Regions from separate parts of the Virgibacillus saliphilus genome, predicted to be linked through region 1. Evidence: riboswitches for the same ligand, from Rfam matches in the RefSeq annotation. Region 1 holds a riboswitch; the other holds the start of a gene.
What was found. A riboswitch is a leader RNA that binds a small molecule or an ion and turns the genes downstream of it on or off. The one in region 1 is predicted to bind lysine.
Positions count from the first base shown of each region.

Region 2: linked by a shared signal. The riboswitch ahead of KFZ56_RS18010 (amidohydrolase) and the one ahead of KFZ56_RS13250 (Na+/H+ antiporter NhaC family protein) in region 1 are both predicted to bind lysine.

Region 1 covers NZ_JAGYHC010000001.1:2,717,667-2,733,048, reverse strand. The annotation lists gene KFZ56_RS13280 (M20/M25/M40 family metallo-hydrolase) at 148-1,509, opposite strand; gene KFZ56_RS13275 (hypothetical protein) at 1,597-2,766, opposite strand; gene KFZ56_RS13270 (sulfite exporter TauE/SafE family protein) at 3,183-4,001, shown strand; gene KFZ56_RS13265 (bifunctional metallophosphatase/5'-nucleotidase) at 4,014-5,417, shown strand; gene KFZ56_RS13260 (YunC family protein) at 5,478-5,789, shown strand; gene yunB (sporulation protein YunB) at 5,892-6,668, shown strand; lysine riboswitch at 6,714-6,893, shown strand; gene KFZ56_RS13250 (Na+/H+ antiporter NhaC family protein) at 7,034-8,593, shown strand; gene KFZ56_RS13245 (M23 family metallopeptidase) at 8,687-9,631, opposite strand; gene KFZ56_RS13240 (YhcN/YlaJ family sporulation lipoprotein) at 9,681-10,238, opposite strand; gene KFZ56_RS13235 (YutD family protein) at 10,379-10,654, shown strand; gene KFZ56_RS13230 (hypothetical protein) at 10,683-10,958, opposite strand; gene KFZ56_RS13225 (hypothetical protein) at 11,261-11,761, shown strand; gene KFZ56_RS13220 (DUF86 domain-containing protein) at 12,011-12,451, shown strand; gene nucF (5' nucleotidase NucF) at 12,861-13,631, shown strand; gene KFZ56_RS13210 (phosphatidylglycerophosphatase A family protein) at 13,664-14,176, opposite strand; gene KFZ56_RS13205 (YutH/CotS family kinase-like spore coat protein) at 14,264-15,241, shown strand; gene KFZ56_RS13200 (2-hydroxyacid dehydrogenase) at 15,266-15,382, shown strand, end outside.
Region 2 covers NZ_JAGYHC010000001.1:3,779,356-3,794,737, reverse strand. The annotation lists gene KFZ56_RS18055 (YesK family protein) at 12-293, shown strand; gene KFZ56_RS18050 (hypothetical protein) at 601-951, shown strand; gene KFZ56_RS18045 (ring-cleaving dioxygenase) at 1,625-2,608, shown strand; gene KFZ56_RS18040 (alpha/beta hydrolase) at 2,638-3,249, shown strand; gene KFZ56_RS18035 (MFS transporter) at 3,426-4,643, shown strand; gene KFZ56_RS18030 (class I SAM-dependent DNA methyltransferase) at 4,686-5,456, shown strand; gene KFZ56_RS18025 (hypothetical protein) at 5,737-5,919, shown strand; gene KFZ56_RS18020 (N-acetylmuramoyl-L-alanine amidase family protein) at 5,969-7,081, opposite strand; gene KFZ56_RS18015 (alanine/glycine:cation symporter family protein) at 7,406-8,875, opposite strand; gene KFZ56_RS18010 (amidohydrolase) at 8,943-10,532, opposite strand; lysine riboswitch at 10,737-10,908, opposite strand; gene KFZ56_RS18005 (hypothetical protein) at 11,257-11,442, shown strand; gene KFZ56_RS18000 (PepSY domain-containing protein) at 11,542-11,808, opposite strand; gene KFZ56_RS17995 (ABC transporter permease) at 11,971-13,215, opposite strand; gene KFZ56_RS17990 (ABC transporter ATP-binding protein) at 13,208-14,140, opposite strand; gene KFZ56_RS17985 (ATP-binding cassette domain-containing protein) at 14,160-15,014, opposite strand; gene KFZ56_RS17980 (GntR family transcriptional regulator) at 15,018-15,382, opposite strand, start outside.

The DNA.
Region 1 (15,382 bases):
CATGCATACGCTTCTGGAATTGGCACTAACAAAGTCCGCCGCCGAGGCTTCAAAAGGCCAGGTTCCTTTCCCCCTGGATAAGAAAAAAATATGCAGCTATTGATTCAAAGATGTATTACAATCGTTCCGTTTATATGCGCTTACCATTTACCGCTGTTTCGAATATTCTCCCAGTCTATGAATAACTTGACATGTGCATCTAATCCCATCGAAAAAGTTGTCTACTCCAATATTTTCATTTGGAGAATGATTACCTTCATCAAAGTTTGCGTAGGGAACGATAACAGATGGCAAACCTAATATTTTCGTCCATACATAATCTGGAAGACTTCCGCCAAGACTTGGTTGTAGAACTGGATTTTGATTGAAGGATTCACCTACTGCTTTTGTAACGACATTGACAATCTCCTGGTCAGCTGGCGTTCTAGAAGGTTGCATATCTCCAAGATGGTTCACTTCAATATCAGGTGCATACTTTTGCACATGATCACAAAATTTCTTGTAGATATCATCTGGGTCTTGATCGACAACAAGGCGCATATCCATTTTTAATGTAGCCTGTGCGGGAATAATCGTTTTTGACCCCTCACCGCCGTATCCGCTTGTAAATCCGGCAATATTAAATGTCGGTTCCATCGTTAAATTATGATAATATTCTTCTGTATTCATGTTTAATTGTTCATAGCCGATTTTTTCAGCCACTTGCTCTCTATCAAAAGGTAACCCTTTTATAATCTCTTTTTCATTCTCCGTTGGTTCACGGATATTATCATAAAATCCTTCGATTAATACTCGTCCGTTTTCATCGCGCATCGTTCTTAGCAAATCAATCAATTTCCATGCGGGATTCGGAACAATATTTCCTTTATTGCCCGAATGGTTTTCCCATTTAGCCCCTTTTGCAGTCAATTCCACATATAACATTCCTCTTACGCCGAGTAAAACGAACGGTGCACCACTGTCATGCATCGGGCCATCCGAGGTATATACAAGATCCGCATTTAAAAGATCTTTGTTTTTCTCAACGAATGAAGAAAGATTGGCGCTGGCACTTTCTTCTTCACCTTCAAATACCATTTTTACATTAATTGGTAATTCGCCGTACGTGTCTAAATAAGTTTTAATTGCTAAAATCTGTGCCATCAATTGACCTTTATTATCACCGGCACCGCGACAAAAAATTTTCCCGTCACGAATGGTTGGCTCAAATGGTGGAGATAACCACTCATCAAGCGGATCCGGCGGTTGAACATCATAATGTCCATAAATTAATAAGGTAAAAGCTTCAGGATCTTTTATGACTTCCCCGTAGACCACCGGGTGCCCGTCTGTTTCAATCAGGCGGGTATTAATGCCTATATCTTCCATCATGTTTTTTAATAAGCTTGAACATTCTCTGACACCGATGTTTTGAGCACTGATGCTTTTTTGTCGCAACAATGTGAATAATTGCTGCAAATATTGGTCTTTGCGCTGTGTAATCAAATTTGATATTTCAGGTGAAAACATTGTATTTCCTTCTTTCCGTATCAGCAATAATTGTTTCCCATTCATTATTATAGAGCTTGTGCATGATTCTATATCAATGGTGCTGGTTTAAAGTGTTCCCATAAGTATTGTTGCAATAATAATTGAAGCTGTTGTTACTGTGGTGAAACCACCGACAAGCATTGGTGTTAAAATCTCATCGAGAATGGCTTGTTGTTCTTTTTCGTTCCTACCAGCACTACGGCTTACTTCTTCTGCCAGGATGTAGTCTGCTGGAAATCCAAACATAGCTGTAAGTGCTACCGGAACCCCTAAAAACGGGTCCCATTTCAATAGTTTTGAAGCAAGGAATCCCCCAGCAAAAATACCGATTGCTCCTAGGGCAAGAATTACGAGAACGGTCGGAAGATAATCGACAAACATATCAACCGTAATATCGTTCATTGCTGATATAATGACAAAAAGGAGCCCAACCATAGAAATGCCAAATGTGTTTGCACGCTGCATCATTTTGGTCTGATAAAAACCAACATAGGTTCCAGCAACTCCAAGAATCAATGCCCAAAGACTGTAGTGAATGGTTGTTAGACTTTCAAGCCAAACGGCAAGTGCTCCACCAATAAATAATTGGAATAATAAGATAATGTTTGTTTGGTATTTTTCTGGAATCCAGCCCTTTTTATTTTCTGTTGCTGTATCATTCTTCGCTTTATCGGAAAAAGTGAATGTGCCTGCATCGATCGAAGCCTGAAGCTTATTGGCGTAACGACGCAAAAAATTACTGGCAACCGGCATACCTAACAATTTTTGGCAACCATATACGAGTGCCGGAACCGTCACCATGGCTGCTAATCCTACCTCTTCAAGCTTTTCAAACGTAATAAGGGTTGCAACAAGGCCACCTGATAGCGGCCCCGCACCAGAAACAGCCGCTTCATAGCCGAAAAGCGGAGTAGCTACAAGAATGATGAGAATAGTCGAACAAATCATGCCGAAAAGGGCAATGAGTATCGCTTTTCCCTGGCTTTTTATCAATCGAAAAGGCACCATTGTTCCCATATGGACAACGAGCGGTGCCACCATCACATTACCGAAGGCTGCGAGATTGGATTGATCAATAAGATCTTTTGGAAAAACGCCTGTCCAGATCAAAATTAAATAGCCGAACAAAGCAACAAGAAGCATTGGAATTCTTGCTCTTGATATAATTGATAACAATTCTCCTACTGCCAATAATGCAATCAGCAACATAGCTGCAAATACGGGTTCATTTAACATTTTGTTTCCCTCATTTCCCCATCGTAGTTGTTGTGTCTATTGGTGTTTCAGCCTATATGCCTAAGGCTACACGTATTTACACTTATGTTGTATTTATGTATAAATTTCAGTTTATTCGTTTATAAAAGTATTGTCAACACACTTTTATCATTTTTCAAACAGTAGTGCGTTGTGAATTAATGATAAGATGAGTTTCAACCGGCATATTTGAGTACAAGGGGAGAGTTGGCTATGTGTCATGGTGGACTAGCCGTATTTGTAATGCAGAGCTTTAATTGTCTATTTTTATAAATAAATAGTCTTACGTTGAGGGCTATTTTGTTTTTTAAACAAAGTAAAATGTTTCTGAATAGGAATTATAAATAATCAATGCTAATATAGGGTAGGAAGTATATGAAAGATGGAAGGGTTGACTATTGGTTTTTATCATATGTATTTTGATCGGCGTACTGACTGCCTTTTTAGGCAGTTTAATGGGGCTTGGTGGAGGAATGATCCTCATACCCAGTTTATTATTTTTTAGTAGTATAATGGATTCCTTTGCGTGGGCAACACCCCAAACTATTGTAGGTATCTCGCTGGTGACCATGATTTTTACAGGATTATCATCAACGATTGCTTATCATAAAATAGGGCGGTTAGATTATAAAACCGGTTTGTTATTTTTATCAGGTAGTATTCCAGGTAGTATATTGGGATCTTGGTTAAATCAATTTTTTAATACGGATAATTTTTTACTCTATTTCGGTTTGGTTATGATTCTGATGTCCTTCTTGTTTTTTGTAAAACCGAAGCCAAGGGAACAATCTGTTGCGATTAAGGGACAAATGAAAAGAGAATTTCATGTGAATGGCGTAACTTCCATATACAGTGTCTCTATCTGGCTTGCTTTCTTCATATCGTTATTTGTTGGTACATTATCAGGGTTATTTGGAATTGGTGGCGGAGCAATTATGGTGCCTGCTATGATATTACTATTTGGAATACCAATACATATTGCGACAGGGATTTCCATGTTTATGATTCTATTTGTAAGTATTATAGGTGCCAGTACACATATTGCGCTTGGTCACATTGCCTGGGAATATGTTTTCCTTTTTATTCCTGGTGCATGGATTGGGGCTAAACTTGGTGTGATTGTAAATCAAAAACTGACAGGACAGGCGCTTGTATGGATATTACGTATTTTATTGATTTTTATCGGAGTACGAATGATTTTTCAAGGTCTAGGTTGAGGAGCATGACATATGCAGGAGAAACTCTATTTCTATTATACCAATGATTTACATAGTAATTTTGACCAGTGGCCGCGTGTTGCTAGCTTTTTAAAAGAGGCAAAGGCAAGTAGGGCAGAAACAAATGAATCCTGCTGGTTAATTGATATTGGGGATCATGTTGATCGTGTTCATCCAATTGCAGAAGCCTTTATGGGAAGGGCGAATGTCGCTTTAATGAATGATGTTGGCTATGATTTAGTAACGCTCGGCAATAATGAAGGAATTACATTAGGACATGATGAGCTTTTTCATTTATATGATGATGCTACATTCCAAGTGGTATGTGCAAATTTACACAGTATGAATAATGATGAACCTGACTGGCTTCAGCCAACGGTAAACATCCATTCCGTTGGTGGAGTGAAAGTAGGCGTGATTGGGTTAACAGCCCCGTTTAATGCTTTTTATGAGTTGCTTAACTGGCATGTAGCTCCTCCATATAAAACACTGGAAAAGTATGTGAATCAGCTCAAACAGACAACAGATATTATTATTTTGTTGTCCCATTTAGGGCTTAACGAGGATCAGGAGATTGCTCGCAGGTTTAAAGCCATTGATGTCATTATTGGTGGACATACCCATCATTTGTTGCGCACCGGAGAACACATCAATAATACGGTGATAACAGCTGCTGGTAAGCACTGCGCCTTTGTCGGAGAGGTTATGTTAACATGGGATCATACGCGTCAAGAACTTGTTAAAAAGGAAGCATATACGACAGACATTACCCATATTGCCAAAGATATGCAAACCGAGCAAAATTTATACGAACTTGAGGAACGTGCAGACGAGATTTTAGAGAAGAAGATTGTTCACATTACATCTCCGATAGAAATAAGATGGTTTACGGATACGAGAATTATGCAGGAACTCACAAATACGGTGAAAGACTGGACGAAAGCGGATTGTGCTATGTTAAATTCAGGATTGCTATTGGATCAACTTCCTGCAGGTGATGTTACGTACAAGGATATTCATCGTATTTGTCCACATCCCATCAATCCAGTGGTCGTTGAGCTTACAGGAGATGAATTACTGGAGGTGATTCGCGCGGCCTTCACAAAGGATTTCATGGAATTGAAGTTAAAAGGGTTTGGCTTCCGCGGCGAAGTTCTTGGACGAATGTTATTCGCCGGGTTACAGGTGGAAACGGATATGCGTGAGACTGGGGAAGAGTATGTTCGAGACGTGACGTTTCAAGGTTATCCGTTGGAATCCGACCATATCTACTCGGTTGCAACCGCAGATACATTCACCTTTGGGCGTTTGCTGCCTGAGATAGCTAAATCGGAAACAAAGCGCTATTTTTTACCTGAATTTTTGCGTGATTTATTGGCTGATACGTTGCGAGATAAGTTTGGAGATGAATCGTGACACTTTGGGTTACCTGTGCATACACTTATAGTGTTATCACGAAGGAGGCATCTCATTTAAATGATTACAGTAAATCCGTTAGAAGTAGAGGGGATTATTTTTACAGCTGTCCGGGTAGAACTGCCGAAGACAAATTTATTAATGATTTCGAATGATGTAGGGTATATTATGTGTGCGGCCTTGGATGTGGATTTCTTTAATGAAAATGAAAAATTGAGAAAGCGTGAGGTGATCGCTGGTCGAGCGGAAGGTGTACGTACCATTGACGAATTACTAAATGCTCCACTGGCAAAAATTACAGATGCTTCAAAAGAGATATATGGATGGGAAGAAGGCATGACGGGGAAGGATGCTTTGGTTAAAATATCATAGATAGATGGTGCCTCTCTGGTTGTGGGAGGCATTTTTGCTTAAAAAATATTTTAAATTCTAACCCTTTAAAAACAAGCATAAGTTTGTTTTAAGGGGGTTTTTATGTTGAGGCATCGGATGGGATTTCGTAAAAATAGAACACCACCTCCAGGTAAAAATTTACTTGTTATTACAATGATTGTCTTCGTTTTCGTTGTAAGCTTGAGCATATGGTTTATTAATAGGGGAATTACACCAGCATTAATGGAAATAGCAGATACAAAAACAGAAGAATTTGCAACACGTGCTATCAATTCTGCTGTTCGATTTTCGGAGGATTATGATTTTGAGGAAGTTGCCGAAATTAACACGGATAATGAAGGAAACGTAACAATATATGGCTGGAACTCCAACGTTATAAATGAAATAAACCGGGTATCAACGGATCGTGTGGAAGAATTTTTTTACAGGATGAATAGAGGAGAGCCACTTACGTTTGACAATCCACTGGAAGAACCACTTGATGAAGATGAAGAATCTACCTATGTTGAACTGGATCCAACTGTAGTAGATATTCCCATCGGGCAAGCGACCGGTAATACCATTCTTGCCAATTTAGGTCCGACAGTTCCCGTTAATCTTGATCTTGTGGGAAGTGTTAGAACCGATGTCATTCATGAAATAGAGCCATTCGGTATTAATGGTGCGTTGGTTAATCTTTATTTAATGGTCGAAGCAGACGTGCAAATTGTTATCCCTTTTATAACCGAGGTGAAAGAGGTAAGTACAAGAATTCATATCGACTCGGGGACTATTATTGGAGATGTTCCGGAATTCTATGGAGGAGATGGTGATGGCCCGTCGATCGCGGTACCAAAAGATGAATTGCAGGATGAATAAAAGTTTAGTATAATATAATTACAAATTTCATAATGAACCTCAGATCGGTGAGGTAGAGGTGCAAATAATAGAAGTAGTCAACAGGAGAATGACAACTGTGATTGTTGACGAAAGGATTGTTTGCCGAAGCATAATAAGCGTCAATCTTATTATTGCTGGTATATCTTTGAATAAGGGATGTACTGTCATGTTTGAATATCATCTGCATGGAGAACTATCGATCGAAATGGAGGATAACGTATATTGCAGGACAATGGTAGGTTATTTTCTATCATTGTCTTTTTTATGGCTTTTTTTAAGAAGCACAATGCTCTGCGTGACTTTATCTCCATGCATAATCATAAAAATTATTGGAGGTAAGCGTAATGGAAGGGACTATTTATTCAATTATTCCGCCTGTTGTTATGCTCGTTCTTGTTTTGTTAACGAGAAAAGTATTAATTTCATTAGGTCTAGGGATTCTGATTGGCGCATTATTTATTCATCATTTTGCGATCGGAAGCAGCCTAAAAGAAATAGGTGTGGTGTTTTATGAAATATTTGTCTTGGATGGAGCATGGAACACGGGAAATATCTTACTTATTAGTTTCCTGTTATTACTCGGTATTATGACGGCCTTCCTGCAAGCATCGGGGGGAAGTAGAGCGTTTGGTGAATGGATGGTCAAGCATGTGAAGACGAGAACCGGAGCTCAGATTGTAACTCCAATTCTTGGTTTGATAATTTTTATAGATGATTATTTTAACAGTCTGGCTGTCGGTCAAATTGCTAGACCATTAACAGATCGTCATAAGATTTCTAGGGCGAAACTTGCGTATTTTATTGATTCAACGTCGGCTCCGGTAACTGTACTTTCACCAATTTCAAGCTGGGGTGCTTATATTATTGGTATTCTTGGAGGTCTATTTGCCGTTAATGGTGTTACAGATATTCAACCAATAACTGCATTTATTCAAATGATTCCCTTAAATTTGTACGCGCTGGCTGCTATTCTCCTTGTTTTTTTGGTAGCTTATTTTAAAATGGATATCGGAGCAATGCGATCACATGAGGAGCGAGCTGTTGAAAAAGGAGAGCTCCTTGATCCTAAGCAGCATCATGTACCTGGTGATTTAGGGAATACGTTAGACTCGCATAAAGGGGGGAAAGTATACCATTTATTAGTACCTATTGGTGTGCTTATTGCAGCAACGGTTGTGTCCATGCTCATAACAGGAGCAAATGCGAGCGAAGGCGATGTTACAATACTAACTATGTTTGCTAATACAGATGTGAATCTATCCTTATTCAGCGGTGGGTTAATAGCCGTATTAACTTCTTTCGTATTTCACTTCCAGCAACAGAAACCCAGAGCACATATAATTAAAATATGTAGCGAAGGTATAAAAACAATGTTGCCGGCAATTTATATATTAGTATTGGCATGGATGATCGGTTCTATTATCGGGACCCTGGAGACTGGGGAGTATTTAGCGCAGTTGGTTAGTGACGCTTCAATCAGTGCGTCTATGCTGCCATTCCTGTTTTTCATCATTGCGGGGGTTATGGCAGTTGCTACAGGGACCTCTTGGGGAACATTTGGGATTATGTTACCAATTGCTGCTGAAGTAACGGTTATTGCGGATATCCATATGCTTCTTCCCACATTAGCTGCAGTATTGGCTGGCTCTGTATTCGGTGATCACTGTACCCCAATTTCTGATACAACGATTCTCTCGTCAACCGGAGCAGGTGCGAATCATATTGATCATGTTGTAACCCAAGTACCATATGCTATTATAGCCGCAGTCGCTGCAAGTGTTGGTTATCTGATTATCGGTTTCACTAATCAAATATTATTAGCCCTGCTCGTTACATTCTTTGTCATTATTGGTGTAGGCATATTCGTTGGTTTTATAACGAAATCAAAAGTGAAGAAGGCGTAGTACTGCATTACCCTTAGAATTTGATGTTACTTCTTAACCTTTTCTAACGTACAAGAGAAGAAAAAAGCTTCTACCGTGTGGGTAGAGGCTTCTTCATTCGTTTATCATTCGTTCCCATCTCTTCAAGAAAGGATAAGGGTCAAATGACCATTCACGATCTCCGTTATCTTGATACATCCCATAATGCAGATGTGGAGGGAATTTTCCGGAAGTTCCGGGTGGACCATAACCGGTAGAACCAACGCTTCCTAGTTCATCTCCAGGCTGTACGACTTGGCCTACTTCTAAGTCATCGCTATATCCGCTCATATGCGCGTAATAATGGTAGACGTTAAAAATATCACGTATGCCGATGCGCCAGCCGCCGTATAAATTCCATCCCATCATTTCAACAACTCCATAGGTTGTAGATTTTACCGGCGTTCCGTAGTCAGCGAATATATCCGTTCCTTCATGGATCCGTAAACCGCCAAATCCGCGCTTGTCTCCCCATGTGCTATTGTAGCTGTAATTATATTGGGTGGAAACAGGAAAGTCTCGGTCGGTTAAGTTGATTTCTTGAAACTGTCTAAATACTTTGGAAGTGTTCATAATGGTTTGTACGGTGAGATCTCGTTTGTAGTAATTCCACAGTGCGATCTTTATATCGTCTTCTACCTGTCCGTATTCAAGCAGGATATTAGCCATCGTGTACAATACATCTTCCGCGTTTTCCGGGTCCGCTTTACCATCGCCATTTCCGTCTTTCCCTTTCCCGCTAAAAAATTCAATGATCCGTTCATCTTTTATCATCGAACTATTTCCAATTCCAAACCAAATTTCTGGTGGGATATCTATGGAAATGACCTGTTCATCATCGGGGTCTTCCTTGATGTTTCGTTCAAAATTATCAATGGCTGCCAAGTAATACCATGGAATTTGTGTTAATGCTTCTGTTTTTTTAAAAAGTGCCATCCGCTTATCATAAATATCTTCATCCGCATAGACAGTCCCGGCGTACGTGAAAATAGTCGTTATTAGAATTAAACCGATGAGCATTTGTTTGTAGAACAATATATTTCACCCCCTGTTCGGTCCGCCTATTGGTTTATTCATTTCCTTGTGGTGATTTTTTCATTTCTTCAATAATGCGATCAATGGTGTTATCGTAATTCCGGTTTTCAGTGGTTGAATTCGACAGACTTTCTATATCTTCCATTAATACTTCGTTTTCTGAAACATATATTTCAAAAAATCTCGGCATGATTGACATTGCTGTTTTCTTCGCAATGTCCGCTGCGGTAGCACCATCCATATCTTGCTCTTTTTCATAAGCAATGAGAACTTCTCCATCTGTAACAAGCGTTGCTACTTCCTCAAAGCCATCGTTTCGTAAAATAACACGTGTAATCATATTGGCCATTTCGTTACGGTCTATGGTTATATTACGGTTTCCTTCCTGGTCATTATCTACTTGATCATTCGTATAACGAACGTAGCCCAGCTTTTCGTCTAATTCTTCATCTACAGGTGCTTGTTGCTGTTCTCTAGTTGGATTTAAAGGTTCAGCATCATTTGGATCATCTCCGGCATTGTCGGTACTTCCGCAGCCAGTTAATGCAAAAAGTGCAATTAGAACAATTGGTATAAAAAGTTTCGGATACATTATGTCCCTCCTCCAGGTAGATTGGTTAATTTTCCTTCATAGTGTCTGTACAGATACGCTAATTCATGCATGAAATTATTTCTAGTCGCCCGCATGTGAATTATGATAAACTATAGATAGCTTAAACGAGGTGAGTAGCTTTGATTGAATTGCACGGAAATCATTACGAAATTATGGAGAACATAAAAAAGGGATTTGAAGAAGAGGCTTTTAAAGAGCGTTATTCAGATATCTTGTCCAAATACGACTATATTGTAGGTGATTGGGGTTACGAACAATTGAGGCTTAAGGGCTTTTATGATGATTACAATAAAAAAGCACCTGCTGATATGAAAATAGCTGCCCTGGACGATTATTTGTATGAGTACTGTAACTTCGGCTGTGCCTATTTTGTTTTAAAAAAGGTGGATAAATAGAAGGGGCAGTAGTTCTGATTAGGAACTACTACTCACTCTCTTTGGGGTTGCCCGGCTCATCGTGGATAGGATGTGCACCCGGGGTTTGTCTGGGGAGGTCGTTATGCAATTTCTTGTCAGGAAAGACAAAGGCACTATCGCGCTTTTGCCCTTCTTTCCATGGAGTTGATTTACTTTCGACTTGTTCATCTTTATTAACAGCTGATCCAAATGCACCTTCCGGATATTCTTCCGGTATTAACACGTTTCTCATACTGTCTACATTGGAAAAATCAGAGTAATCTTTTTTGGGCTTTTTTTTCATGGGATCATCCTTTCTATGCTTATTTTTCACCAAAAGAGATAAATATATGTTTTGTTTTTTTACTCGTTCATTCCATGTTTATTGACATGATGTAATTCATATAATCATATTTGTGCATTGTGAAATGGATAGATGTAGTCAAGCTTGGTAAAGGAATAGTTCAGCCAATGCATGAATATTCATATAAATCATTACCGTACAAGAAGAAGGGAGTGTAAGTTTGAAATGAATAGAAGTTTGATGTAGAAACAAGACCCATACATTGGAATTAATTAAGAAAACTGAAAAGGGGATATTAGAAAATGAAGAAATTGCTTTTACCTATAGGATTCGTATTGATAGGTCTTTTTACAGCATGTAGCTCTGCAGAAGGAGACGAACTGGTCGATTACCAAAATGGTTATGTTGAAAACGTGGTGAACAAGACTGAAGAGGTTGATCAAAAGTTTCAGGAATCATTAGAAGCTCAAACTATGGAAGAAATGATAGAGATGCAAGAAAATGAAGTTATGCCAATGGTTAGTGAAATAGGAGAATACATAGACGATCAGGAACCGGAAACAGATGATGTGAAGGAATATCATGATATGAGGGCAGAAGAAATGAGTATATGGGAAGAGGCTTTTGATTTGAGATTCGAAGCATTAGAAAAAATGGCAAATAATGAGAGTGACCAAGAGGTAGATGAACTTATTGCACAATCAGACGAGAAACTTGATGAGTCCGATGAAATAGGAATGGAAGTAGAACAGAAACTGGGAGAACTGGTAGAAGAATATAACTTGGAATTTGAGGAGGAGTAGTGAAACTGGATCAAATTCGAATGAGGGCAGTCGACAAGTAAGCGTGTCGTGCTACACCAAAACGATAGTACCATAGTAAACAGGTAATGAGCGGAGAAACGGTCGTCAAGAAGCATTCATGACGACCGTTTTATAAATCATATAATGTATTGCTTCGTTTTTATTTCACTAACCATATCAGGTTTCTTCTATTATCTATTCATAATATGGTATGCTAAAGAGGTAGTAATAATGATCGGAGGTTTACCAATGTATTTTGTTGATCGAAGTAAAATGGAGCAAAAGCTTGTATATATGGATGAAATAATACAGGAAATAAACAAGCATACCTATGATTCTTTCCTGGAAAAATTAAGTTTGGAAAGAATGGTTCATGTTTTCATTGAATCTACACTTGATGTAGGGAATATGATGATTGATGGATTTATTATGCGTGATCCGGGTGGATATGAAGATATCATTACTATTTTAATCGATGAGAAGGTGCTACCGAAGGATGAGGAGGAGGCCTACAAGGCGATGATTCGACTGCGCAAAATGATTGTACATGACTACATGAGCATCGATCATAACAAATTAAAAGAAACGATGATTGGAAATCAAACTATTTTTGAAATGTATAGCACCCATATAAGAACATATGTAGATAATGAACTAGGAGTTGCGAACGCATTTACAAATGGCAGTTGAGGTTGGGACAAAACAAACGTGTTTCATTAAAAAGACGAACATTATCAAGCTTAGCGTAGGAAATATGCGGAGACTCCAGCGGGAGAAAAGGCATAGGTGAGACACCGAAGTGCGATAGCAATCTTTTTTGCGAGGAGTGCTGCTCCTCGAAGTCGCTTGCAACACGACGAGCACAAGGGGCTCACCAGCCGCCCTAAGGTGCGCGAAGTATATTTCCGAAGCGATGTATGTTCGGATTTTATTTGTTAAAAATACTTTTGTCCCAGCCTCATTGTATAAGTGCAACTAAGGCTTTTGCGTAAGGAGCATGCATTCCAAAGCATAAGGGTTTCTAAAACTGCACAGAACGCTTTCATAAGAATCCCTTTAAGCCTAGTTTTCTAAAGTCGCAGTGAAATGAGGGTATAAGGTGAAACGATATAAAGGTTATTTGATTGATTTGGATGGAACAATGTATCAAGGGACTGATCCTATTGAAGGAGCTGCTGATTTTGTCGATGCTTTGCATGATGATGGTATTCCCTATTTATTTTTAACTAATAATTCGTCGAAAACGCAAGAAGATGTTTCGGATAAGCTAAATGCGATGGGCATTAGGTCGACCCCTGACAATGTGGTTACGACAAGTTTGGCAACAGCCACGTATATTAAACAGAAAAAAGCGAATGCACGGGTATATGTCATTGGGGAAGAGGGTATTCATCAAGCGTTGCAGGAACAAGGTCTTACCATTACGGAGGAGGATTGTGATTTTGTTGTCGTTGGCATTGATCGACATGTCACTTATGAAAAATTTGCAAAGGCCTGCTTAGCTATTCGAAATGGCGCTACATTTATTTCTACAAACAGCGATGTTTCTATTCCGACAGAGCGTGGGCTTTTGCCGGGAAATGGTGCACTGACCTCTGTGATTACGGTGAGTACAGGAAGGACGCCGATTTTTATCGGAAAGCCGGAAGCAGTCATCATGGAACAGGCATTGCAGATATTAAACCTCCCAAGGCGAGATACCTTAATGGTTGGGGATAATTATCATACGGATATTCTTGCCGGGATTCATGCAGGTATTGATACACTAATGGTTTTTACCGGGGTAACGCCCTATGAAGAACTTCCTCATTTGGAAAAAAAGCCGACCTATCATGTGCAGCGTCTAATGGAATGGACTGAAAATATATAGGAAGAGCTCGGGGAAGCTCTTCCTACTTGTTTCTAATCATCGATATCCTCATCATCGACATTACTATGAGCGAGTCTGCTTGAAGCTGATGCTGCTATAGCTCCTACAATATCATCCAGAAACGTATGAACCTCACCTGTCGATTTATCATTTAGCTTTTTTAATATTCCTGGTTTTTGTTTGTCAATATAACCATAATTCGTAAAACCAATGGATCCATACACATTCACAATGGACAAGGCAATTACTTCATCAATGCCATATAACCCCTCATCTGTATCAATTGTTTTCTGTAGTGGTTGCTCCAGCATGTTCTTCTCGGCTAATTCATCCAATTGTATACCTGTTAAAATAGCATTTTGAACTTCTCTTTTTGTTAATACACGATCAACATTGTATCTGCATTCATCCATACTTAAATTGTCATGATAGTTGGATTGCAAGTAATAGACAAGCTCCGCAATATCCTCTATTTGAACGCCGCGCTCAGTTAACCATTGTCTTGCTTTTAATTCTAATTCACTTTTATTTGTATTTTTCTCCACTATAATCACCTTTTCTTTTCGAATTTAAGTTAAGAATCGCCTGATTTGCTCATACACTAATGATAAAAGCAATGGGGGGAGATAATGTTGCCTTTGAGAGAATTACTTACTACACATTACGCTATCCAAACAGAAGAGAAATTGATGCTGGATGGTAAGGAAGGCTATAGACAGGGCGAATATGTTTATTTTACCATTTCTGCCGATAATAAGGAAATTATCTATATGGAGCAGGCGGCACTTGCCTATTACTTGGTGGAAAATGGATATCACCATCTTGCTATTCCAGTTCCCAACGTTCATGGTGAATGGTTTAGCCCATACCAAGAAAAGAAGTATATCGTTTTACAGGTTCAGTATACTCAGCAGGAAAATGATTTACCAAATGGGGAGGTTCTGGCCAATTTTCATCATATAGGTGCTGCATATAGCTATGAACCACAGGCTATTTCCAGCTATGGCGGATGGAAGCAATTGTGGATTGATAAATTAACCGTATTTGAAACGAAAATTGAGCAAGACGCCATGGAACATTCATCAAATTATTCGCGCTTGCTGATGGATGTGTTGCCATACATTATAGGGATCAGCGAGAATGCGATTCAATATATAGGTGAGAGTGAGAAGGACTATCGATTCCATGATGCTGATCAAGGTACGATTGCTTTTCGGAGATATACAGGTAATTTAGTGAATCCGGTGTTATGGATGAATGATTTGGTATATGATCATCCAACAAGAGATTTGGCTGAATATATTCGTCAGTTAATGCTTGAAAGTAAGGATGAACAAGATATTGTTACATTTCTAAATGACTATCAATCCATTCGGCCACTATCGGTTTTTAGTTGGCGTCTCTTGTATGCAAGGTTGATTTTCCCCATCCATTTATTTGATCCGATCAGCAAAGGATTCCTCCAGCAGATCCCCGCAGAACAACTCCATGAAGAGATGACAGCGCTTCTCGACAAGCAAGCAATTTATGAGGAAAGATTAAGCCATTTCTTTCAGATGGCGAACATTGAAACAGATTCACTACATATTCCTGTGTTACACTGGCTGTAACAAACGTTTGAGGGGTGTTCAAAAATGACGAAGCCATACATTTATATTACGAGAAAAATCCCAGATGCAATCATCCATCCATATGCAGACCAATTTGATTTTAAAATGTGGGAAAAAGCAGATGAACCAGTACCAAGGGAT
Region 2 (15,382 bases), 1.1 Mb from region 1:
AGGTTTACGGTATGGATAGATTACTTTTGAGTGAATGGCTCCCTATTATTTTAACAGGTGTACTTGTAGCTGTAATAATTGTTACGCTAGCGTTTTCCATCAAAAAAGCGGTATTATATATAATTACGACCATTTTAAGTTTAGTATGTATTTCCCTCATTGTCTTCAGTCTCGTTGGAATAGGAGGCTGGGAAGGAATGGGGCTCGGGTTATTTGCTGTGTCCGCTTTTCTGGGATTAACAGTTGGTGTATTGATTTGCCCGTTTATTAAGAGTAAAAGAGATTTATTTTGATGAAACATATATCATTTCATACGATCTAGTCCTTTTTTATATAGAATAAAAAAAGGACTAGTTAGAGACACTATAAAATGGAAAAAAGCACAATCCTTTCGAAAAACGAGCTTTTACGATAGGCTTAGTGCTGTGATCATATCGAAATGGAATGAGCGAAAGATCCAAATTTCGTACGACCATGTAGCGACGTAACCATGACATGACTGGGAAAGAGCAAAATATCAGTAATAAATGCAATAACCAACAATATGTAAATTAGCTAAAAAATACCATTTAGAAAATCAACCAACCAGGAGTGAATATCATCATGTTAAAACATTTATCAAATGGTTATGTTGCAAAGGAAATGATCAATAGCAGCTTACCAAAAGTGAAAAATGACGAGCAAGCGGCACAGCAATTTAAGAATGGCTTCAATTTATCGCGTAATGCCATGCGGGTTGCAGGCTTTTTTGAATTAATTGGCTCGATATTTTTACTCATGTCCGTCTTTGGAAAAAAGTTTGTACGAATTGGGACCGTTATGATTAATATTATTCTCGGTGTAGCCATATTTAAGCACCTCAAAGCCGGCCACGGGCTAAAAGGGTCAAAAAGTGCACTGAAATTTTTCGGATTAAATACCGTTAATTTCATGGAGACCTTGCGTAAATAGGCAGAGCGATGGGGTATAAAGCAAAAATAAGAACGCTTTAGTAAGATAAAGATAGTACCGATTTATTTCATGTTGGGATTGTGATTGCAAGCATATTTGGCCTATATCAGTTATTTTTCGCATGGATGTATATGTTAAAAGCATGGCGTACGAATGTTGATAAAGGAACCTATTACTTGCATGCTTATTATATAACGTTGAGAAATTTGTTGTTATGATTACATTTGGCTGGTAGTTATTTAGCTACCGCCTTTCATGTTTCTATGTTGATTTATAAACATCGTAAAGAACGGGTGTCTCTTTGGAATAAAAGTAGGCGCCCGCATAATATAAGAAATGAATGGTCTAACTGAGGCATCTTAAGCAATTGGCGCGGTGCTCTGTGACTAATGGTTAGCGTATGGATTTGCCCCTTTAAGAAAAGCAAATAGTAGCCAAGGAAAAAGCTAAAGAACGATAGAGGTAAGGTTTTCTCTACTGTTCTTTGGCTTTTTTCCTTCTTGAATGAATCAAACAAAATAATTGACGTTTCTCCCGTTTTTCTATAAAATTAAACGTAATTAAAGATAATTTAATTCAATGTAAAAAAGAAAACAAGCATTTCAGGAAAATGTGGTTTTTTATAGTGGTTTTCGTTGAATAGATCATAAATAGAAATATGGAGGGTATAACAATGAACGCATTAAAAGGGATGCATCATGTTACAACAATTACGAGCAGCGCAGAGAAGATATATGAATTTTTCACCTATGTATTAGGCATGCGTTTAGTTAAAAAAACAGTGAATCAAGATGATATTCAAACGTATCATTTATTTTTCGCAGATGATAAAGGGAGCGCAGGGACCGATATGACATTCTTTGATTTTCCCGGTATTCCAAAAGGTGTTCACGGGACAAATGAGATTGCAAAAACCTCATTCCGTGTGCCGGATGATGAAGCACTCGATTATTGGGTGAAACGCTTTGACCGTCTGGATGTCAAGCATACGGGGATAAAAGCGCAATTTGGGAAAAAGACACTCTCATTTGTCGATTTTGATGATCAACACTATCAACTGATCTCTGATGAAAATAACAATGGTGTTGCAGCCGGAACACCATGGCAAAAAGGTCCTATTCCACTAGAGTACGCCATTACAGGACTGGGACCAATCTTTGTACGTGTTGATCATTTCGATTACTTTAAGGAAATCATGGAAAAGGTTCTCTTATTTACCGAAATGGATCAAGAAGGTGCTTATCATCTCTTTGAAGTGGGTGAAGGTGGAAACGGGGCACAAGTTATTGTGGAACATAACACCGTACTACCACAGGCGCGCCAAGGGTATGGGACTGTTCACCATTCCGCATTCCGTGTAGAGGATCGGGCTGGACTGGATGACTGGATGAAACGGATGCAATCCTTCCGTCTGCCGAATTCCGGGTATGTGGAACGCTATTACTTTGGCTCCTTGTATACGAAAGTTTCGCCACAAATACTGTTTGAAATTGCGACAGATGGCCCCGGATTTATGGGTGATGAACCCTATGAAACGCTGGGAGAAAAATTGGCGCTACCTCCATTTTTGGAACCCAAACGAGAGCAGATTGAAAATGCCGTTCGTTCTATTGATACAGTAAGAAGTACCAAAGTATTTGAAAAGGAACAGGAGTAAGGTCTTGATCAATGGAAAGGGAGGAATAAATCATGAAGCACATCTTTCAAAAGGGGAATAACCCATCCAAACCGACATTGCTACTACTGCACGGAACTGGAGGCACGGAGCATGACCTTCTGTCTCTTGCAGATAAGATCGATCCGGATGCAAATATACTAAGCGTGAGAGGGAATGTAACGGAAAATGGAATGCCACGTTTTTTTAGAAGGTTAGCAGAAGGTGTATTTGATGAGGAAGATTTGATTTCCCGCACCAAAGAATTGAATACGTTTCTAGATGAAGCAGCCAAAAAGTATGAATTCAACCGTAATCATATACTGGCCATCGGGTATTCAAATGGGGCAAATATTGCAGCAAGCTTACTGTTTCACTATAATAATGCTCTAAAAGGGGCAATCCTCCACCATCCAATGGTTCCAAGAAAAGGAATGCAGTTACCGGATTTAGCAGGGAAAAATGTATTTATAGCGGCCGGCACCAATGATCCGATCTGTTCACCACAAGAATCCGAAGAATTGAAATCATTGCTGGAAGGCGCAAACGCCAATGTCAAACTTCATTGGGAAAGCAGCGGACATCAATTAACCATGAAAGAAGTAAAAGCAGCAAGAGAATGGTATGAAAAGAAGGAAGTATAGGGACGAGGGGACAGGTTCATTGTCCCCTCGTTTTGCCGATGCTGGGACAATGAACCTGTCCCTGTGTCCCAAATAATTCTGCAATTTGAAAGGAATTCACTGCTTCTGCATCGAATAAGTATATTAATGAATATAATAAACATCGGTAACCATAGGGAGAAAGGAAATGCAACTACATGAAGAGTCAATTAGCTCATTGGAAGGAGCCTATTTTTCTATTAACTTCTGTCGGGATTGCAAGTATAGGTGACTTTATCTATTTGGTTGCCATTAATATTTTGGTGTTTCAGATGACTGGCTCTGCAGCGGCGGTGGCTGGTTTGTGGATTATCGGGCCTATCGTCAATATCCTGACGAAGTTTTGGACGGGGAGCTTCATCGATTATCGAAGCAAACGAAAAATTATGATCCTTACTTATCTAGCAAGAGCATTTTTCATATTTTTCATTCCTTTTGTCCCTAACATTGTATTTGTTTACTTGATTTTGATTTTCTTGAGTATCGCTAAGGCGTTCTTTACACCTTCATCCACGACATACATCACACAGTTAATTCCAAGACATATGCGAAAACGCTATAATTCCATGCAGTCCTTCACAACATCCGGCGCTTTTATCATTGGCCCGGCTATTGGTGGAACGCTTATACTGATAAGTTCTGTGAAGCCAACGCTTTTGATGAATGCTTCCCTGTTTGTGCTTGCAGCTTGTTTGCTGTATGTATTGCCGGAAAAAGACAGCTATGATAAAAATGCGATTCCAAAATTATCGTTTGTCCAGATAGTGACGGATGTTAAGGTTGTTCTATCTTTTGTAAATAAGCATACGTATGTTGTGCTTCTCTATTTAGCGTTTTTGGCTACGACCATTTTCACCTTTGCGATGGATGCCCAGGAGGTCGTTTTCGCTCAGCAGGTGGTTGGTTTGACTGAGGTGGATTATAGTATGCTAGTCAGCATAACAGGGATTGGTTCCATTGCGGGCGCGCTTATAATCTCGGTGTTTTCACAGAAATTTTCACTGCGTTATCTGATTGCCCTTGGAATTCTAATGCAAGCTACCGGCTATATTTTATATGCCTTTTCATGGTCGTTTCTATCCATTGCATTTGGGTTTACGATTCTAGGTTTCTTTAATGTCTTTCTAAATGCAGGCATCATGACCTTTTACCAAAATAGTGTCCCTACAGCGTTAATGGGAAGAGTGACAAGTATATTCCAATTGCTGCAAAGCCTTTTTCAAATCATATTTGTCTTAGGTGTTGGTGTGATCTCGGATATCATACCATTGCGGATTACAATTATAGCTTTGGCATTTGGGATGTTGATAGTCGGTGGTTTGATGGTTGTTTTGCTATTTTTGCCTGAGAAGAAACTGTATTTTCAGGAAACATAAAAGGGACAATGAACCTGTCCCCGTGTCCCGGGAGGAGATAAAATGATGGAACACAATAATCTGGAGGAATTTCGTAATGGTGAACTGTATGATGCAACAAATGCGTTGAAGGATGTGGAAGCTGAATTTTTTAGTGACCTTGCTTTCCAATATGGAGGGCCTATACTCGATGTTGCCTGTGGGACAGGTAGGCTGACTATTCCGCTGGCAGAACAGGGCTATGATATTACGGGTGTTGATATCACACCTGAAATGCTTAAAACAGCAAAGAAAAAAAGTGAACGTCTCGGCCTACGAATCAACTGGATTGAAGCTGATGTTAAGCAACTTAAGTTAGAACGTAAGTATCAAATCATTTTCACGACTGGGAATGCCTTTCAAGGTTTTACAACGCGCGAATCACAAGAAGGATTATTACAATTTGTACACAATCATCTAGATTCAGATGGTGTTTTTGCCTTTGAGACTAGAAATCCTGTGCTCTCCCGACTATTAAATAACCAAAATATTGAAGAGCAACGAGAAAATAAGGTTAATGAAGGTGGAAAACGTATCACCCATACTTGGAAGCACCATTATGATTCCATCAAACAACTTGAACATTATAAGCAAACATATCAAATTTGGGCAAACGAACACGAGGTAGAGGAAACCATACACACTCGAATTGCCATCCGATATGTATTCCCACAAGAGCTTGAAATGTTGCTGTATTATAACGGATTTGTATTGGATAATGTTTATGGAAATTTTGACAGAAGCCCGCTTCAAGCTGAAAGTCCGCTGATGGTGTGTATTTGTCGGAAGCGTTAACGAAATGGCTTTTAAATAGTCCTTTTTCGAGCATTAAGAACTTGAATTCAACCATAAAAATAGGCCTTGTCAGTACAGTAAAGAAATACTGATTATATTTTTGTGTGAGATCACCGGGTGAATACGGAAAGTAATGAACAGTATTGTCCCTTAATCTTTTTTCAGGTAGAATTATTCTCGAAAGGTAAGATGAAGAATCAGGGAAACGTTTCACTCCATGATCCAATAATTTATCGAATCTGAGCGGGTACAACAAATAAGTCTTGAAGGAGGTAGCACCATGAACACCAAAGAAGAAGTGATTAAATTGATTAAAGAGCTACCGGATAATGTGACAATGGAAGAAATAATGCATGAATTATATGTTCGAATTAATATGGAAAAAGGTGTGCAGGACCTAAGCGAAGGAAAAATAGAAGCTCATAAAACGCCGAAGATGAGATCCGGAAAGTGGTTGCATTAAAAAGGGAATCTGCCCTCAGCATTGGGAGGGTAGATTCCCTTTTTTTTAATCATTCACCAAAATAGTTCTTTAATCCATTCTCAATAGCCTGAGCCACATTGTTTTGATAATCAGCTGTTTGTACCGTTGCAAGGTCGCTTTGATTTGTAAGAAATCCTAACTCTGTCACAACGGATGGAGCATTATTATTACGTAACACACTATAATTGGCCTGCATAGCTCCCCTACCTTGCAAATTAACGGTAGAAGCCAGGGAAGCCTGAATTTCCTCTGCAAAGTGACGATCTGCTCCATTGGAATGGAAATAAGTAGTTACTCCATTTACCGATTGAATCGGGAAAGAATCATAATGTAAACTAATGAATGCATCTGCTTGCGATTCGTTGCTGATCTGGGCTCGTTTTTCAAGGGGAATGAAATTATCATCCGTTCTTGTCATCGTTACATTTGCACCAGCATCAGCCAATTGCGCCTCGACTGTTTCGGCTGTGGACATGGCTAAGTCTTTTTCATATATATTATTAAGCCCGATTGTTCCTGGATCTTTTCCTCCGTGACCTGGATCAAGGACGATCGTATAGCCTTCCAGCGATCCGGAAGACTTCTCAGCTGATTCATGATTCGCTGGCACCGCAGCCTCACTCTCATTAGAGGAAGTTGCAGCATCCGTTAACCATGCAGCAATCCATCCTGTAGCCCCATTGGCTAAAGATACTTTATGCCAATCTCCAGCTGTTTCTATGGTGTTGTATGTATCTCCGGATGATGCTGAGGCGATAACGGAATGGTTCGTACCCGGCCCTGAACGAACTTGAACATTATTTGCAATGACTGTAATTGTGTCGGCTGTATTTTCTGAAGCTGACGTCTCGCTTTCTACGGAACTGTTAGCCGGAATTAAATGGTGTTTAGCGACCCATGCCTCATTACCACCATAATAGGTTTGCACCCAACCATATCGCTCTTGAAAAGCAACAATGGTGTCCCCTTTAGTTAAGACATCAACGATTTCTGCCCCATCTGCGGGTGCACTTCGAACATTGAGCACCGTAGTACTTACCTCATACGTATCTCCGCTTTCTGCTTGACTTGTTGTTGGGAGAAATAGATATAAAAATAGCAAAAAAGCCATCCCAACTGTAAAATAACGAATTAATCTCATATAAACCTCCTTTTTGTGATGAAGCATAAAATCTATTAAATTATATGCTATAATTTAATTATAACCTTAACAAGTAATAAGTAAACCACATTTTTCCAAAATAATCCAGATATACTAGAAGAGATAGGTAGAATAGTACTTTCTGAGGACTAGTAGCAGAGATGTTCGTGGAGGATGTCGAATGAAGGAAGGCTTAGCGTAATAGAACGACGAATAAACAAACTCGAATATGGTATGGAGCACTCTAAAAGCTGTACCAACCAACTGTACCAACGTAAAAGGCAGCAGCCCAGCTTCATTCGCCAGGCCTTCATTCTCTATCACTCACATCCATTTCTTTTTTGCTTCTTGCTTTTCCTTATCCTCATAAAATAATACAAAGTCAGGATCCACTTGCCCAACTCCGAGATATCTTGCTTTATAATCGTTAAGAAGCTCAAAGAATTTTTTGCTTAGAATTAAGATCACGACGACGTTGATGAATGTTGGTATTGCAGAAGTAATATCCGCAAAATACCAGACGGTTTGGCCCGGGATTCCGAAGCTGGCAGCATAGACGACCATTAGCATTCCCGGTATGGGATAAAACCATTTGAAAAAGGCGAGTAGTCCATTTTTTAATTTATGTTCTCTATTTTTAAGTAAATGCCGAAGTAGGATTTCATAATAGAGAAACCAGCCGCTCAGGGTGGTTAACCCAAATAAGAAAATGGATAGGGTGATAATGATTCGCCCTGCCTCACCTATCCCAATTTCAAACGCAGACAGCGTCAAATCCGCTCCTGACAAACCAGAAGCCCATGCACCGGTAATGATGATTGTAAACGACGTAATGGTACACACAATAATCGTGTCTACAAATACCTCAAAGGCTCCCCATATTCCTTGTTTTACAGGATGGTTGACTTTAGCAGTAGAATGGACCATTGCAGAAGTCCCCCATCCTGCCTCATTACTATATACCGACCTGGCTACTCCCATTTGAATCACTTGCGCAACTGCGGCTCCTGTAAAACCACCAACAGCGGCGGTACCTCCAAATGCACTCGTGAATATGAGGGAAAAAACGTCACCGATCTCTCCAACGTTACTGATAATGATGTAGATGCCACAAAGAATGTAAAACATAACCATAAAAGGCACTAATTTAGATGCTACCTTTCCAATATGCTTGATGCCACCGTAAATAATGAAATAAAGAAAGATAATAAATAGAATCGAAGCAGGGATCATGCCGATATCAAAGGTTGAACTGATTGCCTCGGATATCGTATAGTTTTGCATCGTAATAAAGAAAGTGGAAAAGATACCCATACCGAAAATAAATGCAGGGATCATCCAGTATTTAAAATTCCGCTCCTCACCAAGCCCTTTTTCCATATAATACGTCGGTCCACCATATGGATCGCCGTTTTCGTCTGTATTTCGGTAGTAAACAGATAATGTTACCTCGGCTGTTTTGATAATCATTCCGACCAACGCACATAGCCACATCCAGAATACAGCGCCAGGACCGCCAACTGCAATTGCGGTGGCGACACCACCAATGTTTGCCACACCAACGGATCCGCCAATTGCAGTACTTACTGCTTCAAAAGAGGACAAGATCCCTTTCCCTGCACCTGCTTCCTTTTTGTTAAAGAGATTTCCAAATGTTTCCTTTAAAATATGCGGCAAGTAGAGGAATTGAAAAAATTTACTTCGAAAGGTAAAAAATATTCCAACAAAAACAATGGTAAGGATTAGCGGCAATCCCCATAAAAAGGCGGATACATTTTCCAATAGAGCTTCCATCGACCGTACTCCTTTCTAGTCGTCGAATTTTTCTGAGCCGTAAGAAAGGATATATCCTTTCTTACGGCTATTTAATTTCTCCACTGATAATGGTCATTTCAATGGTTGTATGTAATAAATTATCCGCATCTTCCAATTGGAATGGATCCATGGAATAAACGGTCATATCTGCTAACTTTCCTCTAGAAATTGTTCCTTTTTTCGTTTCTTCATTGGTCGGATAGGCACCCATTTCCGTGAACAGGCGAAATGCTTCATGCATGGTTAATTTTTCTTTCGGATTCCAACCGGCATGGTTTTCTCCAGGTGCTTTCCTTGTTACAGCGGCATGAATGCCGAGCAATGGATCAACAGGCTCTACAGGCGAATCCGAGCCTCCTGCGCATTGGACGCCCGCAGATATTAGTGTTTTCCATGCATAAGCAAGCTCGATTCGCCTTTTGCCAAGTCGATCCTCAACCCACGGAAAGTCGGAGGCCAAAAATCGTGGCTGGATATCTGCGATTCGACTAGGTTGGGCCAGCCGCTTTATCAGATCTTGTCTCAATACCTGTGTATGAATCAGTCTGTCACGGTAGGAAGCAGAAGGAAACTGATCCAAAATATTCAATACGTTTTCCAAAGCCTGATCACCGATCGTATGCACAGCAACCGGCATGGACAAATCCCGAGCTCGTTTGACAATATTAAACATTGCTTCCTGATCATACATGGCTTCCCCATTGTTTCCCGGGTCATCTTCATAGCTTTTCGATAAAAGAGCAGTTCTTCTTCCGAATGCACCGTCAGCAAATAATTTTACAGCACCGATTTGCAATGTATCATTTCCGTATCCTGCGTACATACCCATATCTCTTAACTCATCCAGAAAATCATGGTTGATTAATAGATTTGCGCGTAAGCCGAGTTCTTCTTGATTCAATAATTCATCATAAATTTGATATGTTTGCGCTAGTCCCCCTAAATAAAGCGGGTCGTTCGAATGCACACTCGTCAATCCCTTTTTCAGCGCGAATTGGATCGCCTGCCTCATCGCACCCTTTAGCGCCTCGTAGGATTTTTCGGGAATTTGTTGATTAAATAGCTCAGAAGCCGATTCAAGCACGAGCCCGGTCGGTTCTTTCGTATGTCCATTTAAAACAATCTCACCGCCTACAGGGAGGCTCATATTTGGATGATAGTTAATCATCTCTAACGCCTTTGTGTTAACTATCGAGGCATGCATGCAAATCCTGGATAAATATACTGGATTATGTGGAGCGACATGGTTCAGTTCGCAAATGGTGGGTATGGCGGGTCCATCGGTAAAAAGATTTTCATCCCAGCCACCTCCTACAAGCCATTCTCCGGGTTGTAGTTTGGTTGCTCTTAACTGAATTTGCTTTAACATTTCCTGTTTAGAAGTGACGCCTGTCAAATCTAAATGTAAAAAAGTATGCGCAATCTGGGAAAGATGGAGATGACTGTCGACCAAACCAGGGGTAACGGTTTTGCCCTCCAAATTGATTACTTTGCTATCTGGTCCATTCCAATGAAGCAGCATGTCCCCTGTTGTTCCCATATCGATAAATCGGCCATGATCAACCACGACAGATTGAACAGTTGGTTTTGTTTGGTCAAATGTATAAATATTTCCATTGGTGTAGATTTTTTTCATGATGGCTCTCTCCTTCGTTATTGCCTGGATCGATCATTTGTAGAAATGGCTGAAGCGATGCTGAGAAGGGACTGATGTGATCCTGTTTTATTTCGTATATAGCTAGAGCCTGAGCTGAGGGGATTGTTATGATAGTTGTTTAAAATAAAAAACAACGATAGAAAATAAGCTATCCTTGTTTTACAAAAGATGTTATCCTCCATCTCGATCAGCAGTTCTCCATGCACGTCACATGACAGTATGCCCTTTATTGAAAGACATCCCAGCAATAATAAGATTGACTCTTATTATGCTTCGGCGAATAATCCTTTCATCAATCTTCATCGATGTCATACTCCAATTGATTACTTTTATCATCCGCGCCTCTACCTCACCGATCTGATAAGGTATAGTATGAAATTATGTAATATACTATCAGATTATTGTGTCTGGTTCAAGGGATTTTTTTGAATGATGAAAAAAGCTGTCCACCAAAGGGCGGCTTTTCTTCCATGAATGATGAAAATAATTCTTCTATCCTCCTGTAAGCCAGAGCTACATGGTTGACCAATTTACATGAAAAAAATCATGGCGCGTTTCGCATTGGTTTATCAGTGAAGCAGATTGGTGAAGAACGAGCATAAAAATGAGTTGGATAATATGCGTTTCGTTTGACGAATACATAATCATATATTTCGTTATTGAATATTTTAAATAAGAAGGAATAAAATTTGGAGGTGTTAGCATGTCGACTATGCCAAGAACGGGAGCAAACAATCCTAAAAATACAACAGTAGGATCATCCTTATCCTTGGAAGAACTGGATTTTATCGGCTCCATCTTATTTTTCATCGGTTCGAGCATTTCTGTTTATATAGCTTATAAAAGTCTTACCGATTCAACTTCCACAGAAATAGAACCATTGGAATAAGGTGTTTTTAACAGGGGATTTTCCCCATGAAAATAAAAACCGTATGGAATCAAATGAAAAAACCGCTATAGACTTACAGCGGTTTTTTCATATTGGGTGCTAGTCAAGATCGATACTGAGAATATTACCTGTACTTCGATCTACATCTACTTCATACTTCGCTCCTTGTTGAGTTACAATTTCCACTTCATAGATTTGTGTATTGTTCTTTGTATCCAATTCAGCACTAACCACTTCCCCAGGAACCTGCTGCAGGGCTATATTTATTCCCTCTATCATGTTTATTTGGCGATTCCAATTTTCTCTATATCCATATCCTTGATGTTGCCAGTTGGGATATCCAGTTGGTCCCCAATAATGATACATAACAAAAACTCCTCCTCTGTGTTAATGATGACTCTTTAGTATGTTATGCATTTACCCAGATTCGGTGTTATCCGCCACATGGGATATGTATAAATAATTTCCGCGTTCTATTTCATCAAAAAAGCGAAGTACCCCACAAGGCACTCCGCCAATACCTAACGCTTAAGCCCGAATCCACTTCCAAATCTCACCCGGTGTCGCGTTTTTCCCGTACATCAGAATTCCAGTTTTAAATATTTTCCCCGCCAGTTTCATAAAGAACCAGACACTTACAACTAGAATAGCTACAGCAATAAGGATCTCCATCCATGGCCATTCCTCCATTAGTGAGAGGCGGAGGAGTAACACGCCCGGGGAAGTGAAGGGAATATAGGTGCCGAGTTGTGCTACAAAGCCGCTCGGATCATTGAATACTGGTCCGATAAAGATAAACGGCAAGAATGGCAGCATCATAACCATCCCCTGGAAGTTTCCTGCTGTTGACATATCGGCCATGGTTGCACCGACACCAACGAAAATAGATGCGAACAACAGATAGCCTAAAATAGCGATAGCCATTAACAAGAGCAGTTCCGGAACAAATAAATACTCTAGAATCGGGATATCTAATCGCCATACGAGAACCGGTAGGACAAATACAAGCAATACGGCCACCTGAATAAGTCCCAGCACAAAGTAGCCGAAAATTTTTCCTTGCATTAATTCTCCAGGTGTCAATGATGATAGAATGATTTCAGCAATTTTGTCTTTCTTTTCTTGGGAAGCACTTTGGAATATCGCCATACCTGTGAAAACAATCGAAAGCATGATAGCCAAGGCAAAAGCGCCAGGAACCATTCGCTCCATCGGATTATCTCCTATGCCATCGGACTTTGCGCTTCCTTCGGTTTCATTAGCCTCCATGTCTCCTGCAGTTGTCTCATCAAATTCAACACCACTGGAGACGACCGCCATTTCTTCATCGCTTAATCCTAACTGTTCCAGCTTTATTGCCTGAATGGGTGCTTCTAAAACCTGTACTTGATTGGTAAAAAATTGATCCATTTCCTCGCTTGTATAGACCGGTACCACGCCATCTTCCAAGGCATGCTCATCTACAAATACGTAAGCCGTGTTTTCCTCGTCTTCCAGCGCTTCCCTTATGTTCGCCTCTTCCACATCGGTTTGCTCAAGCTCCCAATCGAAACCGGATTGTTCGACGGTTTGTTCCATTTGCTCATACACACCGAGTTGATCATTTACTAAAACAGTTGTTGAGGTTGCATCATCATCTGATCCACCGAAAATTGAGGGCATCATAAAGAAAAACAGGAAAATGGCAGGTGTTAAAAATAACCCGATAAGATAGGATTTGCTCTTCATATTGCGTTTAATTTCCCATTTAGCGACCTTCATGGTGTTACGCATATGCTTCACCAGCTTCCTCTACAAAATTTCCGTCTGTGGCGATATCGATAAATATTTCATGAAGCGAAATACGATCGATCGTTAATTCCTGGATGGCGATGTGATCCGGCAAATGCTTCAGCCAAATAGATGGTTGCACATCGCTTTCCAAATAAAGAATCGATGTTTCTTCCTGTTGGTCCACCCGCTGTACTTGCGGTATGCGTTCAAGTTCAACGGGCTTATTTTCCCCGCGGATGGTACATTTGAAATTCGCATATTGTGTCTTCACGTTATCCATGGTCCCATAGATCACCTTTTGTCCTTGATGCATCATAAATAATCTATCAGCCATTTCTTCAACAAGGTTCATTTGATGGGAGGACAGAAGAATTGCTGTACCTTTATTTGCAAGGCTCTGAATCTCTGTCTTGAACAATTCCTGACTGACCGGGTCAAGTCCGGAAAAGGGTTCATCCAAAATCAACAGTTCCGGCTCATGAATAACCGATGCAATAAATTGAATTTTTTGCCCCATTCCTTTGGACAGTTCCTCCACGGAAACTTTCTCTTTTCCTTCCAAATCAAATTTTTTCAAATAAGCTAGTGCACGCTCTTTCGCCTTATCAAGCGGATAGTCTTTGAGTTCCGCTAAATAGAGTAGGATATCCATGACTTTTACATTCTTGTACAGCCCGCGTTCCTCCGGTAAATAGCCGATTTTATGACGCGGAATTTCCTGTGCTGCATTATTTTGAAAGCTGATCGTTCCCCCGTCCGGGTACATGATCCCCATGATGCTTCGAATGGTCGTTGATTTTCCTGCACCATTGGGGCCTAAGATTGCCATAATTTCCCCCTTTCGTACATCAAAGGAGATGTTTGAGATAACCTGTTTGCCTTTAAAGGACTTTCCTAACTTTTCTACGGATAGCATTGTTTCCACACGTTTTTCCCCTTTCTTCCTATTTTCGTTCCAGCAGGAGCGTAATAATTTCCTCCAAATCCAGCGCTGTACGGTTCGTCCATTCCAAATTATTTTCCAGGAAATAATGCTCCGTTGCCGCAGGCTGATTCGAAATGATTTGCTGATTCTCCCGGGAAACTTCGCCTGATATATGTGCTGTTGGCAGAGGACTCGTTACCCAGTAGCGTTTAAAGCTTTCCGTTAATGCTTCCTTTTCAAAAGTTCCTATCATTTCTCCACTCTTTAGGATGGATAAATAATCTACAAGTTTCATCATATCTGCAGATTGATGGCTTGCCATGAGAATGGCGCGCTCTCCCTCATCCATCCAGTCTACGAGTATGTCCATCAGATACTTTTTAGATGGAATATCCATGAAAGATGTTGGTTCATCTAGTAGTAATATGGGTGTATTTCTTGGAATCGTTAATGCCAAGCTCAGCTTCTGCTTGACGCCCTGTGATAATTTACCGAATCGCTTATTTAATGGGATATCGAAAAGTTTTATCATTTTATCGAATAAGGCATCGTCCCAATTCGAATGCAATGGCGAAATGATATCTCTTAACGTTTTCGCTGTATAGGCATCCCAGCCAATGACAGTCTGAGGCTGGTAGGCAATGTTAGCCTTCCAGCTTTCGTCCTGCCCATAAACAAACGTATCATAGATCTCGATATTGCCCTTATCCGACATTGCCAGATGCATGATTAGCTTCAGTAATGTACTTTTCCCGGAGCCGTTGTTGCCGACTAAGGCGGTGATCGTGCCGGGTTCAAGGTTTAAATCAATCGGGCCCAGTTGGAAATCATCTATCTGTTTCTCTACATCTTTCATGTGTAGAACGGAAGCCATTGCTTAGTCTCCTTTCTTATGTCGCATTAATACTTCGTGGAAAATTTCTTCAATTTGCGCAACGGTGTAATCATAATTAATCGCTGTTTCCACTGCCTTTTCGATAGTTTCATAGACGGAAGATATTTTCATTTGCTGTTTTAGGGAGTCGCCTATTTCTGCAACAAAGGTGCCTTTTCCTTGGGTTGTTCGAATAAACCCCTGATATTCTAGGTTTTGATAAGCGCGCCTAATGGTGATCACACTGATTTCCAGGTCCTTGGAAAGCGCTCGAACGGAAGGCAGCGGGGTATCTGCAGGAAGATGCCCGCCAGCAATCAATGCCTTCAACTGGTTTTCGATTTGATGATAAATTGGTTCACGTGAAT